3 regions of the Idiomarina sp. genome follow, and region 2 is predicted to be linked to each of the others. Evidence: predicted binding sites of a transcription regulator. Region 2 holds the regulator's gene; each other region holds the start of a gene.
The links. Region 2 encodes sigma-54, which starts transcription at its own class of promoters, with help from an activator protein. Its sites were predicted from a motif close to GTTGGCACGNNNNTNGNNT; they were not measured.
Positions count from the first base shown of each region.

Region 1: flgA (flagellar basal body P-ring formation chaperone FlgA) is a predicted target of sigma-54. The motif match lies at 1,279-1,297, and genes of this name have one in related genera.
Region 3: KZ771_RS05980 (DUF3192 domain-containing protein) is a predicted target of sigma-54. The motif match lies at 2,072-2,090, and genes of this name have one in related genera.

Region 1 is NZ_CP080268.1:1,546,889-1,550,168, reverse strand. It holds gene flgN (flagellar export chaperone FlgN) at 1-11, opposite strand, end outside; gene flgM (flagellar biosynthesis anti-sigma factor FlgM) at 22-351, opposite strand; gene flgA (flagellar basal body P-ring formation chaperone FlgA) at 448-1,161, opposite strand; gene KZ771_RS07630 (chemotaxis protein CheV) at 1,328-2,272, shown strand; gene KZ771_RS07625 (protein-glutamate O-methyltransferase CheR) at 2,309-3,142, shown strand.
Region 2 is NZ_CP080268.1:2,704,865-2,708,144, forward strand. It holds gene ptsN (PTS IIA-like nitrogen regulatory protein PtsN) at 1-248, opposite strand, end outside; gene hpf (ribosome hibernation promoting factor) at 251-538, opposite strand; gene KZ771_RS13090 (RNA polymerase factor sigma-54) at 567-2,033, opposite strand; gene lptB (LPS export ABC transporter ATP-binding protein) at 2,077-2,802, opposite strand; gene lptA (lipopolysaccharide transport periplasmic protein LptA) at 2,806-3,280, opposite strand, start outside.
Region 3 is NZ_CP080268.1:1,205,727-1,209,006, reverse strand. It holds gene KZ771_RS05995 (PDZ domain-containing protein) at 1-541, shown strand, start outside; gene queF (NADPH-dependent 7-cyano-7-deazaguanine reductase QueF) at 561-1,391, opposite strand; gene KZ771_RS05985 (SecY-interacting protein Syd) at 1,450-1,995, shown strand; gene KZ771_RS05980 (DUF3192 domain-containing protein) at 2,140-2,520, shown strand; gene KZ771_RS05975 (GNAT family N-acetyltransferase) at 2,560-3,192, shown strand; gene KZ771_RS05970 (DUF3301 domain-containing protein) at 3,207-3,280, opposite strand, start outside.

The DNA.
Region 1 (3,280 bases), 1.2 Mb from region 2:
GTAGCGCTCATAAATTAGCGGTTACTCGTCGCCGTCAATCTGCGAACCAAACAGGTCGCCTTCGAACTGTGCTAACTTCGACGCCAAACGGTCAACGTCAACCTTATATGAGCCGTTTTCAATTTGCGCCTTAATGCGATCAACCTTCGCCTGGTCGATGCCACTGCTGTTCATCGCTTTTTCCTGCAGGTCGTTAAGTTGTTGCGCCTCAGAGGTCAGCGATACGGAATCACCACCACTTTTAGCCGGTGCCGGGCTGTTGCCGGAATTATTACCGCCATCGACCTGACGATTGGTCTTGGTGTCGATCGTGGTGTTTTTTAATCCTGCATTATTGATATTGATTGGCATATTGTCTCGCCTCGCTAGATAGAAGTTCTCGTGCCCTTATCGACACTTTGCGAGAAACCTTTAATCTTTTTTGCTACTTTTTTGACCGTCGACATATTACAACTGCACGGTCACTTCGTTTAAACCGGTGACAATCGCTTCTAACGACTTGTTAGAACGCGTGTTTTGCACCGCCACCGACTCGCCTTTCAGGCCGTCAGCCAATGCTTTGCCACTGGCTGTTATTTGCAATGCCTTGCTTTTAGCCACTATTGTAACCTTTTCCCCCGAACAAACAAGGCAGGTGTCGCTGGCTTCAATCGGCTGTCCGGAGCGCACGCGTCTTTTGATCCGCGCGCCGACTAACGTATCTGCTGAGGTAAAAACATTAGACCGAATACGATTAATATCCACCTCTTGCGTGGTTAAATCAGATTCCGACACCAGATGCCCCGGTGACATGGGGACCGCTGCCGTAATCACCGGTTTATAGCGGTAAATACGAACCGGTACATAGGTACGCCAGGCCGTTGGTGCAGCACACTGTATCTCAACCGTGGTATAACTATCGAGCCCTGAATTAGAGGCAAAACTGACCTGCGGCTGCTCGCTGCATTTTTTGGCCACCATACGCGGATCCAGGTTGTTCGCCACAATCTCGACCCGACCGTTATCGGGCGCAGTCACCTGAGCTTTAACAAAGTCGTGCGCCAACGTCTGCAAGGCTTTGTGATCTAAACTATCGCTTTTACGTTCGTTTGCATTCGCAACCGAGCCCGAATGCGCTATGATCAAAAGCAAACTGATTAATAAGCTATTGCGTATTATCATTGTGTAATTCCACTAAGGTTTAATGGTCTTCTGCCGACACATTCTTTAACAATAGAGAATGTAATTAACGTCAAGTTTTTGTCACTGACGTTACGGCACCACGAGTTACAATAGCTTAAGCAAGGAGCATGCCAGCGGTCAGCCTGCTCCGATAAAAGGAGTGAACATGGCGAGTATCCTGGACTCGGTAAACCAACGCACACAGATGGTCGGCCAAAATCGGCTGGAATTATTACTGTTTAGACTGGCCGGCAAACAGCGTTTTGGTATTAACGTATTTAAAGTGCGCGAAGTACTGCCGTGCCCCAAGTTAACGGCTATGCCACATCGCAATCGTTTGGTTCGGGGGATTGCCCATATTCGTGGTCAGGCTATCTCGATTATTGACTTGAGCATGGCCACCGGGGGACCGGAAATTACCGACCTTCAAAACCGTTTTATTATCATCGCCGAGTATAACCGCACGGTGCAGGGCTTTTTAGTCGGAGGGGTTGATCGCATTATCAATATCAACTGGGAAGAGATCCTGCCGCCGCCAAAAGGCACAGGCCGTGACGCCTATCTGACCGCGGTCACCGAAATAGACAAAGAATTGGTCGAAATTATCGACGTCGAGCGTATTTTGGCCGACATCACCCCGGTTAATACCGACATCAGCGAAGAAGTCGCTAATCAGCCCATTAACGTGGCGAAAGAAAACTTGACGATATTGATCACCGACGATTCGGCCGTGGCGCGTGGCCAGATCAAGCGTGCATTGCAGTCTCTTGATATTCCAATGGAAATCAAAAAGAACGGCAAAGAAGCGCTGGACTGGTTAAAAGAAAAGGCTCAGGAAGTCGATGGCGATGTGCACCCGCACGTGCCGGTGCTGGTCTCTGACGTAGAAATGCCGGTTATGGATGGCTATACCCTGACTGCCGAAATCAAAGCCGATCCCAAACTCGCCGGTGTTCATGTTATTCTGCATACGTCGTTGAGTGGGGTGTTTAACCAAGCTATGGTTAAAAAGGTGGGCGCCGATGACTTTATCGCCAAATTCCACCCCGATGAGCTGGCAACTGCCGTTAAAAAATGGCTTAATGCAGAAGCAGACGTCAATATTGAATAAGCTTAATCAGAATAAAAACAACGCAGTAGAGAAAACGTGACCAATAAAGAGCTCAGTCAGTCAGAGTACCAGGAGTTTCGTCAGTTTTTAGAGCATCAGTGCGGTATCGTGCTCGGTGATAACAAGATGTACCTGGTTAAAAGTCGCCTTAGCCCCTTAATGGCAAAATTTAACATCGACTCGCTGTCCGAGTTGGTGAAGAAGTCGATGAAGATCAGCGAGCGTGCACTGCGGGCTACGGTTATCGATGCCATGACCACGAATGAGACACTGTGGTTTCGTGACACCTATCCGTTTGAGATCCTGGCTAACCGAGTGCTGCCGGAATTTAAAAACAATGCGGCACCTGTCAAAATTTGGTCATCGGCCTGTTCTTCAGGGCAGGAGCCGTACTCTATTGCCATGACCTATCTGGAATACAAAGCCAAAAACCCCGGCGGATTAAAAGGCGGCATTCGTATTACCGCCACAGATATATCGAACAAAGTCTTAGACCAATGTGCGGTAGGAGAGTATGACAGCCTTGCAATAGCCCGTGGTCTATCGGCCGAACGGCAAAAGAAATTCTTCACCGAAGGCAGCAAACCCGGTGCCATGAAAGTAAAGAACGAAGTAAAAAGCTTCGTTCAATTTCGACACTTAAACCTGTTAGACAGCTACGCATTACTCGGCAAATTCGACATCATTTTTTGCCGCAACGTACTCATCTACTTTTCCGCCGACGTTAAGCGGAAAATTATTGCCCAATTCCGGCAATCCCTCAATCCCGGCGGCTACCTCTTCCTGGGGGCATCAGAATCAATTTCCGGTCTAACCGACGACTTCGAAATGATCCGCTGCAACCCGGGAATCATTTATCGTCGGCGCTAACGCCGACTGGCCTTTTGCAGCTGCGCTGCGGCTTTTTGCCCTGCGGGCGGCTGTTTGCAACATCGCTGCGCTCGTTGCTGCTTTTTGTGCTGCGCACAGGATTTACCGCCGTCAGGCAAATAGCCTTAGCGGCCGAAG
Region 2 (3,280 bases):
AACGTCAGTAACACAGCGACAGGTTGTGTGGCATTGGCAAGCCGACCGTGAGGAATGGCAATACCCAGCCCAATTCCGGTACTGCCTAAACGCTCCCGATTCAACAAGCTTTCGAAAATATCGTGGCGAGTAATGCCGACCAATTTGGGGGCCGCAATTTGGCTAATAGCCTCGAGTAAACGCTTTTTGCTGGCACCCTCGACTGCACACTTGGTGCAGTCGGGGCTTAATAGTTCAGACAGTTGCATGATTAATGCTTTTTGAGTTTCTCTTTGTGTTTAATAACCTGGCGATCGAGCTTATCAATTAAGCCATCAATTGCCGCATACATATCTTCGTGTTTGGCGTCGGCAAAAATTTCGCCGCCGTTAACGTGCAAATTCGCTTCGGCGATTTGATCCGTTTTCTCAACCTTAAGGATGACGTGCACATTGTTAATGTGGTCGAAATGTCGCTCTAACTTAGCGAACTTAGTATCTACATAGTCACGCAGTGCGTCAGTAATATCAATGTGATGACCGGTCAAATTTATTTGCATAACGTCTTCCTTCTTATAGCTACACGATTTAAAGCAGACTCTTGCGTTGGCTCGAGGACGCGATGTTAAGCGACTCCCGATACTTTGCAATGGTCCTCCTTGCCACTTTGATTCCCTGCTCCGCAATGAGTTCAGCAATTTTACTGTCACTCAATGGTTTGGCGCGATTTTCTGCCGCCACTAACTTCTTAATTAAAGCACGAATAGCAGTACTTGAACACTCACCTCCTGCCTCTGTGTTGACGTGACTGGAGAAAAAATATTTCAACTCAAAAACACCGCGGGGGCTATGCAAATACTTCTGTGTCGTCACCCGCGAAATTGTACTCTCATGCATCTCTACTGCTTCGGCGACATCGTTAAGAACCATGGGCTTCATAGCCTCTTCGCCGTACTCGAAAAAGCCTTGCTGGCGCTGCACGATACAGTTTGCAACTTTAAGTAGGGTATCGTTGCGACTTTCCAGACTTTTAATAAACCAGCGCGCCTCCTGGGTATGCGATTTTATGTAGTTGCAGTCAGCCTCGGATTTGGCCGCTTTGCTAAGCGCCGCGTATTCTTCATTAACCTTTAATTTAGGTACGCTGTCAGGATTTAATTCGACCACCCAGCGGCCTTGTTTTTTTACCACAGACACATCCGGAATAACGTACTCCACCGGTTTTTGCGCCACTTGTTCGCCGGGGTGAGGATGTAACTGTTGGATTAACTGCATACAAGCTTTTAGCTCTGCCTCAGACAGGCGCATTTTGCGCATAATCGTGCGGTAATCACGGTTGCCGAGTAATTCCATGTGTTGCTGAACGAGCTCTATCGTTTGTGTTCTTAACGGGCTTTCTTCTACTAGTTGCTGCAACTGTATAGTTAAACACTCAGCAACGTCGCGCGCGCCAACGCCCACGGGATCAAAATGCTGTATGCGTTTCAGCACCATACAGATTTCTTCCTGGCCAACCTCATCGAGACCGACCGCATCAACTAGCTCGTCGATACTTGAGGTGAGATAACCATTATCATTAATAGATTCGATGATCGCTTCGGCAATGGCGGTGTCTTCATCGCTGAAGTGCGACAGCTGCATTTGCCACAGTAAATGATCCTGCAGTGTTTCGCTGGTTTCGCCCTGGTACACGTCCATTTCGCCCTCAAAACTTTTTCCGTTACCGCTGGTCATCGATGCTGGCGTGGACGAGGTATAGGTATCATCCCAGCTGCTGTCGACCGGCAGGTCATCAGGCAACTGGTCTTTTTTTAATACGTCGGAGGTTTCTTGTTGGCTATCGTCACGGTCGCGTGATGACGCGTTATGTGCCTTACCATCTGCGCCGCCATCTGAGATATCCGATTCGACGTCCAGCAGTGGGTTGCTATCGAGTGCTTCCTGGATCTCCTGCTGCAAATCAAGCGATGACAATTGCAACAAGCGAATTGCTTGTTGTAACTGTGGGGTCATGGTTAATTGCTGACCCATTTTTAGCTGAAGACTTTGTCGCATACGTTAGGCTCCCGGCTCTCGCATCAGTCGTTACTGAATAGGCTTACAGCGTAAATTGTTCGCCGAGGTAAACATCTTTAACCTGTTGGTTTGATAATATACTGTCTGCGTCACCACTGGCAATCAACTGGCCGTGACTGACAATGTAAGCGTGTTCACAAACCGAGAGTGTTTCGCGCACGTTGTGATCAGTAATTAGCACGCCAATACCGCGATTTTTTAAATGTTCGATAATTTTTTTGATGTCTAAGACTGAAATCGGGTCGACACCGGCAAAGGGTTCATCCAGTAAAATAAAGGTGGGATCAGCTGCCAGCGCCCGTGCAATTTCTACCCGGCGACGCTCGCCTCCGGACAGGCTCATCCCCAGGCTGTTGGCGATATGGCCAATGTGGAATTCTTCCAGTAGCGCATCAACTTTTTCTTCACGCTCAACCGCGCTTAGCGATTTTCGAGTTTCTAAAATGGCCATCAGGTTGTCGCGTACTGACAGTTTGCGGAATATCGACGACTCCTGTGGCAAATAGCCAATCCCCCGGCGTGCTCGCTCGTGCATAGGCAACAGCGTTAGGTCAGTGTCATCCAGATAAATCTGGCCTTTATCACTATTAACCAAACCCACAATCATATAGAAGGTGGTCGTTTTACCTGCGCCGTTAGGGCCCAACAAGCCGATGATCTGGCCCTGACTAACCTCCAGGCTGACATCTTTAACCACTTGCCGACGTTTGTAACTTTTTGCTAAATGACGAACCGAAAGCGTAGCCATAAGTTAGCGATTGCCCCCGTTTTGGTCGTCGTTGTCGTCCTTTTTGGTGGGCGTAAAAATGGTTGTTACCCGGTTGTTCTCTGAGCCCTCGCCGCTGGCGCTTAAGGTTTGTTTGGCGAGGTCATAGGTAATAATCTGCGCACTAGAGCGGCTGGCACCCTGGGATACTTGCGCATCACCCACGAGTTCAAGCACTTCGCGCGCCTGATAGTAGGTAATACGTTGCGCTTGAGCGCTGATAGTTGAGCCGTCTTCTAGTTGCTGGGTATAGGTTGCAGGGTTTCCTTCGGCAATGAAGGTATCTGCTTGCTGCTCGTTATTACGCAGCGCTTCAAGGCGGTCGGCTTTTATGACAAGCGACCCCTGGGTTACTGTTACGTTATCGGTTAGCAACAACTTATTATTTTTGATATCCAGTTCTTCATGGCCGGCTGTCAGCTCAATCGCTTTAGAAAAGTCCGCTTCGCCCTGTGCAAAT
Region 3 (3,280 bases), 1.5 Mb from region 2:
TTATCAGCGCTTCGACGCTGACGAGGTTGGCTTTACCGCCGACGACGTACTGCAAATTCTGAACGATTTGACCGGTAATTCATGGCAATCCTGGTGGCAAGAGAACATTGAGCAACCCATTGGCGATTTGCCTTTTGCCGATATGTTGCAAACAGTCGGGCTTGAACTGACATTTGCTTCGGCCGATGAGCAACAGGCATGGGTTGGCTGGAGCGGTAATGCTGCGGCTGCGGGTATCGAGTTAACTCGTGTCGAGCGTAATAGCCCGGCCTGGGATGCAGGTTTTACCCCCGGCGATGTCATCGTTGCATATGACGGCTTCCGCGCTGCCGGTGGTCGTTTCGACGAAGCATTAGCAGAGTACGAAATCGGTAGCGAAGTTGAAGTTACCTATTTCCGCCGGGATGAATTACACACGGCTACGCTGGTGATTGGTGAAGAACAACATACCGGCGCAAAAATCACGCCGGTAGCTGAACCATCTGCGAAGCAACAGGCGCGCTTTTTGCAATGGTTGGGCATTGCTCACCCTAACGCATAACGGGCTAGTGATTACCTAGTTATTGACGCGCCAGTCGCCCGACGGCTGGCGCCTTTTCAAAGTTTGAACGGAATGGGTTAATATCCAGTCCTCCCCGCCGCGTATAACGCGCATAAACGCTGAGCTTTTCAAAGCCGAGTCGAGTTAAGTCCTGAAAAATACGCTCTACACATTGTTCGTGGAATTCGTTGTGGCGCCTGAAGCTAATCAGATAGCGCAGCAAAGAGGCGGTATCTAACCCGGGGCCAACTCCATGTATGTAGACTGAACCCCAATCGGGCTGATTGGTGATGAGGCAGTTGGACTTGAGTAAATGGCTTTTAAAGTGTTGTTCAGTCGGGTCGTTACCCGTTATCTGCAGTAGTCCGGGATCGTAATCATAAGCCGTAATGGTAATGTCTTGCTCATCGATCAGATCACCGGGTAAATCATCGATAGTGGCGTGAGTAACGGCTGAAATGGGTTTTAACTCCACCGCCACCGGGGCACCGGCACATTGACTTAAATCTTCCCGCATCAGTTTTTCAACCTGCTGCCAGTCAGCAAACCGCGATTCGTTAAAACTATTTAAATAAAGCTTGAACGATTTAGATTCGACCAGGTTCGGACTGTTAGCGGGAACTGTAAAATAACCAACGGCAACTTGCGGCAACCCGTTGTTATTTAACCAGGACAACTCGTAGCCGGTCCAAAAATCATCGCCCACGAAGGGCAGGTTGTTGTCATTAATACCGATGGGTTGTCGATTAAGCGCGCGCGGTACGGCTCGCAACTGTGCCGCATCGTAGGCGCTCGGATAGTCGGTTGACTGACCTAAATTCAAGTGTTGTAACGGGTTATCGTTTGGCATTTACTGACTCCACACATACAATGCGCGTAGTTTAAAGCTATTTATAGGTGAGTACCAGATGAGCACGGCCCTGGATCGATTAATCGAGCGTTACGTCAGCGACGTCAGCCCGTTACATGCGGAGTATGTGAGCGAATGGCAAAGCCCCATTTATGTAAATGTAATAGACGATGACGTGGTTGAGTGGCAACCGGTCAAACAGCAACCGCCATTGGATTTCTCACCATTAGAAGCTGCGCTCGAACTGACCTTTCACGAACACGTAAAACGTTTTTATGGGCGCTGGTTCAGTGGCGATTTGGCCGTTTCAGTAACGCATAATGATGAACAGCATGGTGTATCGTTATTGCAGGCACAGGGACCGGAAGATGCCGAACGGCTGCTGCAGAATATTACCGGTCATATCTTGATGAAGCGCAAACTAAAGCAGCCGGAAACGGTATTTATTGGCCTGGCTGATGAGGCCGACGACCTTTTATTGTCGATTGATAACGCCACTGGAGTCATTGGACTGGAATGGATTGGTAAGCCACAACACGAAGTACTTTATGCGGAACTGGATGACTTTTTAGCGGCCTGTACACCAGTAAATTTGGCTAAATAATTGCGAATTTCGCTATAACTTAGCCAGCTTATTTTTGCGATATTTTAATAATTGTTTTAAAAACAACAGGTTACAAGTTGGAACGCGCTTTGCAAAAGCGGTGTGAATAAAAACGTTAACTGTTGTTAAAAAGGAAAGAAAAAAATGAAAAAACTACCTTTACTGGGATCATTGGTTGCTGCTTCGTTGTTGTTGCAAGGCTGCGTTATCGTCACGGAATCGGACTGGGAAAAGGGTAATGCGCAGTACGAAGGACAACAAGATGAGCGCGATAACCGCAGTAAAATAGCGTCATTGCCAATGGAATTATCAGTTACAGAAACAAAACAACGTATGGGAACACCGGACTTCAGCGACCGCTGGCAGCACGAGGGTGAAGCCTATCAAGTCTTGTATTACAGAACTCACCGCACGCACGCAGATGGCATGACGACACGTGATGAGTGTACACCGATCGTTTTCATCGATGATAAATTGACGGGAACCGGCGAATTGGCACTCGACAAGGTCAAAAAATCTCGCTAGCTTGAGGGTTAAATAACTAAAAAATACAAGAGAGTACGAATGACAGACGTTGCTGAGCAAAATATCACAGGTGAACTTGTTTACTTGGTTGCAGAAGACTTTAAAGCTGCTGCGTCACTCTTGTATCAAACCTATCATGATGACGAACTATTCAAACGAATATTTCGGGCAGAAAAGCCTGATTATGATAAACGTTTGCGTGCCGCTATCCGTGAAGATTTGACCTCTTTTTGGGAAAGCGGTCAGCCAATCGTGGGTATTAAGGACGGCGACACCTTGTTGGGTGTCGCCTGCCTAACCCGCCCGGGGGCCAGTTTTGGTCCTGATCGTTTTTGGCACTGGCGCATCTCGATGCTAATGACAGCTGGTTTTTTAAGTACCCGGCAGGTGCTGGAAAAAGAACGGCGTATTCAGCAGGCGATGCCTGATGTTCGTTACCATATGCTGGCGTTCATTGCGGTATCGCCGCAATATCAACACCATGGGTTAGGTCAGTTGTTAGTTAAAGCGGCAGATACGTTATTACATGAGGACAATGAATCGCAGGGTATCGGTGTTTACGTTACACGCGAGGACTATCGCGAGTTTTTTGTTAAACGCGGCTATCAGCCGTTAGCAAAAATAGAAGTTGCCGAACTGCCCGGCGAAATTCTTTTTCACTCGCGAGACTGACACCGCGCTAACTGCTAATGCATCGGTGTACTGTCGGGCATCCTGAAAGGTGGCAATTCAACGCCAATTAATTGCTGGTTATGCAATT